2 regions of the Sporosarcina sp. G11-34 genome follow, and region 1 is predicted to be linked to the other one. Evidence: riboswitches for the same ligand, from Rfam matches in the RefSeq annotation. Region 1 holds a riboswitch; the other holds the start of a gene.
What was found. Region 1 has a riboswitch for S-adenosylmethionine ahead of KSU66_RS05190 (methionine ABC transporter ATP-binding protein). Riboswitches for the same ligand answer to the same signal wherever they lie in the genome.
Positions count from the first base shown of each region.

Region 1 (2,465 bases):
AAACGGATTTGATGAAGACATTTTCCAAAAACAAATCTTTTTCCGTGACGAAAAGTAGAAGTCCAAGTGGCAACCCAATAAGTAACGCCACTCCAAATGCAATTCCAATCATATAAATCGTTTCGCCAAATGCTTTCGTTATTTCAGGTAGTAGTTCCACGATGCGTTGAAATTCAATTCCCATGCTCAATCACCTCCACTTGTGCGGCTCGGGATGACATATACGCAAGAGCCTGATCCACTTCATGCTCGTCCCCTTTTAGTTCCATTAAGAAAATGCCAAGTGGATTTTCCTGAATATATTCAATGGAACCATGTAGGAAATTCCCTTGGACATCAAATTTTTGCACGGTATCAGAAATAATTCCTTCACCGGCAATGTTTCCTTTAAACATGATTTTAACAAGGCGGCCTGTACATTTTTCTAAAATGGCAGGTGGCACATCGAATGATACAACGCTACTAATGAATTCCTTCGTTAACTCTGTTTGCGGATCTGAAAATATATTATATACAGATCCTTCCTCAACCACTTTTCCATCTTGCATAATCGCCATTCGATCACAAATCTCTTTTACTACGTTCATCTCATGTGTAATAAGAACGATTGTAATTTTTAACTCCCGATTAATTTTTTTAAGCAAGCGCAAAATAGATAACGTTGTATTTGGATCTAATGCCGATGTGGCCTCATCACAAAGTAAAACGGATGGATCATTAGCAAGTGCACGTGCAATACCAACTCGCTGCTTCTGCCCTCCACTTAGTTGTGCCGGGTACACGTCCTTTTTATCAGATAGACCTACCATTTCAAGTAGTTCTTCCACGCGTTCGCTAATCTTATTCGCGGGTGTTTTTGCCGCACGTAATGCAAAAGCGATATTTTCATAAACTGTCTTTTGACTAATTAAATAAAAGTGCTGAAAAATCATTCCAATTTTTAAACGGGCACGTCGCAAGCTTTCCCCCCGTAATTCCATCAAGTTCACATCGTCTATTAAGATTGTCCCGCTCGTTGGTTTCTCCAATAAATTCAAACACCGGATGAGCGAACTTTTTCCGGCACCTGAGTAACCGACGATTCCGAAAACTTCCCCTCTATTAATAGTAAGGGTTACGTTATCTACACCTTTTACGACTCTTTCTTTTGTGTTATATATTTTTGATACACCTTTTATTTGAATCATGAAATTCCCTTCTTTCTACAAATAAAAAGCACTTCTTTCATGATGAAAGAAGCACTGAGCAAATAATTTCAGCTTATCTTTCAGAATGGCATACACTCTGTAGGAATTGGCACCTTCCATGTATTTGACATGGGGTTGCCGGACGTCATAGGGCCTAATCCCTCAGTCTCTCACGATAAGTTCCATATGAAGTTGTAAACGTATACAATGAATCATAATACGAAACAAGAACGCTGTCAACCCTTGTCGATAATTAACTTTTCTCAAATGACTACTATTCTTGTACTTCGAGTAGACAAATAAAGCAAATGACTATAAGATTTATTAGAGATATGCAACTAATTCGAAAATGAGGTCATCAAATGGAATTTTCAAATCGATTAAAAAATTTTCCTCCACACTTTTTTACATCGCTCACTCACAAAGCTGAAAAAGCCGTTGCGGAGGGGCGAGATGTTATTAACTTAGGTCGCGGAAATCCAGACCAACCTACGCCGCCACATATTGTAAAAGCTCTACAGGAAGCCGTAGAAGACCCAGCGACACACGGGTACTCCCCATTTAGAGGAATTATGGAATTCAAACAAGCCGCCGCAGATTTTTATAAACGTGAATACAATGTCGATATCGATCCTAAAACAGAAGTCGCTGTCCTATTTGGCACCAAACCTGGATTGGTAGAACTACCTCTTGCCCTTATGAATGAAGGGGAATTACTATTGCTTCCAGACCCAGGGTATCCTGATTATTTATCGGCGGTCAGTTTGGCGAATATCACATACGATACAATGCCCTTACTTGCGGAAAATGATTTTCTCCCCGACTATAATCTTTTGACTGATGAACAGAAAAAAAATGCGAAATTGATGTACTTGAATTATCCAAACAACCCAACAAGTGCAACTGCCACGGTTCCTTTTTTCGAAGAAACCATCGCATTTGCGAAAGCTAACGATATTGCTGTCATGCATGATTTTGCTTACGGCGGCATTGGGTTTGATGGTAAGAAACCGGTTAGTTTTCTACAAGCTGAAGGTGCAAAAGATGTTGGTATTGAAATGTACACATTGTCAAAAACGTATAATATGGCTGGATGGCGAGTCGGTTTCGCTGTCGGGAATGCCAAAATCATCGAGGCCATTAGCTTGTTGCAAGACCATTTATTCATTGATATTTTCCCTGCTATTCAGCGTGCAGCAGCAGTTGCATTAACGGGAAGCCAAGACTGTGTCGTTGAGCTCGCTTCACTTTACGAAACGAGGCGCAATGTATTAATTT
Region 1 covers NZ_JAHNZW010000003.1:198,675-201,139, reverse strand. Annotated here, with positions in the region: gene KSU66_RS05195 (methionine ABC transporter permease) at 1-184, opposite strand, end outside; gene KSU66_RS05190 (methionine ABC transporter ATP-binding protein) at 174-1,187, opposite strand; SAM riboswitch class I at 1,258-1,369, opposite strand; gene KSU66_RS05185 (pyridoxal phosphate-dependent aminotransferase) at 1,550-2,465, shown strand, end outside.

Region 2 (2,465 bases), on a different contig from region 1:
TCAAGAAGCTCTTCAAACCATTTGAAATAGCCAACGATTGACCCCAAGACAAGTGCTGCAATCGTTCCTGCAAAAAAGCCGACAAATACACGGAATAAAGTAATCCCTATATGACCCCAAAGCACACCTTCATTTCCCATCTCGATAATTTTGCTGAATATAGTTGTAGGAGCGGGAAATACATACGTATCAATTAAATTTAAGCGAGCAGTTGCTTCCCATACGACTAATAGAATTATTGGCAATAGCCAACCTAGTGTGTATCCCCGAATCTTTTTTGCACTCACCTTAACTTTAATCGACTTTTTGGCTTTCACTTTCAAAAAATCCTTCGCTTCAGTATTGACTGTCATACGGCAACCCTCCTATTTTGAATTTAAGACCTTTTCCGCAAATTCTTCATTTATTAATTCACTTACTACTTTTTCAATATTTACATCTTTTGTTATTACTTTTTCAGAAACCAATACAGCACCTGCTTCTTCTAATGCTTGAATTTGTTTTTCACCAGGCAAAGGATCGGAAAAATCATTTCGCTCAATACTTTTTTCAGCGACTTCCAATTTCATACCTGATTCTCTAGCCAGTATTTCTGCTGCTTCAGAAGGATTTTCTTCAACCCATATTCGCGATTTCTCATACACTTCGATTACTTTTTCAACAATATCCGGATGCTCCTCAGCAAAATCTGTTCGTACATTTAGTGTTCCATAAGTATTTTTGTCATGATCTCGGTAAAATAAATTCGCTCCGGAATCAACTTCAGCACTAGCCATATGTGGATCAAGGCCTGCCCATGCATCTACCTGACCCGTTAGAAGTGCGTTCGCCCCGTCTGAATGCTGTAAGTTAACTATTTCTACATCCTTTGATGACAGTCCCACTTCTTGTAAAGAACGGAGAAGGAAAATATAAGGGTCTGTACCTAAAGTTGCAGCAACTTTCTTTCCTTTCAAATCTTCCACTGTTTTTATCGAAGAATCTTCGGTCGTTACAAGTGCAGTCCATTCAGGTTTCGAATAAATATAAACTGACTCTATTGGTGAACCATTCGATTTGGCAATCAATGCTGCGGCACCTGCCGTAGATCCAAAATCAACACTTTTAGAGTTTAAAAATTCTAGTGCCTTATTACTTCCTTGGCTAAGAACCCATTCAACTTCAATTCCTTCACTTGCAAATACCTCTTCTGCCCATCCAAATTCCTTAAGCGCCAAACTAGTTGGTGAATAGTACGCATAATCCAATACAACTTTTTCAAGCTTTTTCTTTTCTTCCCCTTTTGCTGATGAACAACCTGTGAGGATTAATGACGCACCAACCGCTACTAGAATAAATGCAATAATTTTCTTCATTGTAATCTCCCCTTTAATTGTTTTGTATTTCTAAACAGCTTCCACAATAAAAATATACTTAACCTATAAGAATACTAGGTTTATAAATATGAGGATTACCCGCTAACATAAAAGAGAACGATAAAAAGCCCCCTTCTAATAAGAAGAGGGCTTAAAGATTCCTCCTCTTATCTTCCAGATTCAATCGAATCTGTAGGATGTAGCACCTTTTCAGATATAAATACCTGTTGGTTGCCGGGCTTCATTGGGCCTATCCCCTCCGCCGCTCTTGATAAGAGTATTATTTAATTTTAAATGTGCTAGTTACTAGTAATATTATTGATTAGCAGTTATCATACAACACACCAGGTTTAATTGTCAACACCTTCTGATAATTAGGCCTATTCTTTTATTTTTCCTTAATATAGAAATTAAATATTTGATAGCAATGAATGAATCTACCAAACATAATTACTTAAATAAGTTATACTAGAATATGGGATAGGAGGTGTTTAATAATTATGAAAAAAGTTGTACTATCTTTACTAGCTATTGCCTGTTTGGTAGCCATTGTCTTTGGTAGTCAATGGCTATTAAATAAAAATAAAGAAGAAGAAATCACCACTGCAAGTGCTGAAGAAATTGCCGCGGGTAAGTCTCCTCAGTCTAAAGAAGTACCAGGTGCTCTTCCCACCCTTGATATTAATAGCAGCTCATCTCAAGATGAGGTAATAGCCGTCATGCATAAGATGACCCACCAGAAAATTATAGCCAATGATAAATGGGGGGCTCTACTTATGACTCAAGAAAATATAGTTACTGTTCATGAAATTATTGAACTAAGCAACTATCCTAATAAAAATGAACTGTTAAAAATTACTAAACGATGGATAAATGGGGATTTTACAAGTGTAGATAATGATCATAATATCATTTGGACACTTCAAGGTGGATCAATCGGAAAGGCACAAGGTATTATGACACCAGAAGAAGAAAGATGGTTTATTATTCACAATTTTGGTGAAGAGGTTGTTGAAGATTGGATGCATAATCAATAATAATTGGCTTTAACTAAACATCAAAAAAACAGCAGTAGAAGTTCACTGCTGTTGATTTTTAGACGTTAATAAC
Region 2 covers NZ_JAHNZW010000001.1:30,871-33,335, forward strand. Annotated here, with positions in the region: gene KSU66_RS00150 (ABC transporter permease) at 1-353, opposite strand, end outside; gene KSU66_RS00155 (aliphatic sulfonate ABC transporter substrate-binding protein) at 366-1,355, opposite strand; SAM riboswitch class I at 1,520-1,633, opposite strand; gene KSU66_RS00160 (DUF6241 domain-containing protein) at 1,856-2,392, shown strand; gene KSU66_RS00165 (FAD-dependent oxidoreductase) at 2,458-2,465, opposite strand, start outside.
Region 2: linked by a shared signal. The riboswitch ahead of KSU66_RS00155 (aliphatic sulfonate ABC transporter substrate-binding protein) and the one ahead of KSU66_RS05190 (methionine ABC transporter ATP-binding protein) in region 1 are both predicted to bind S-adenosylmethionine.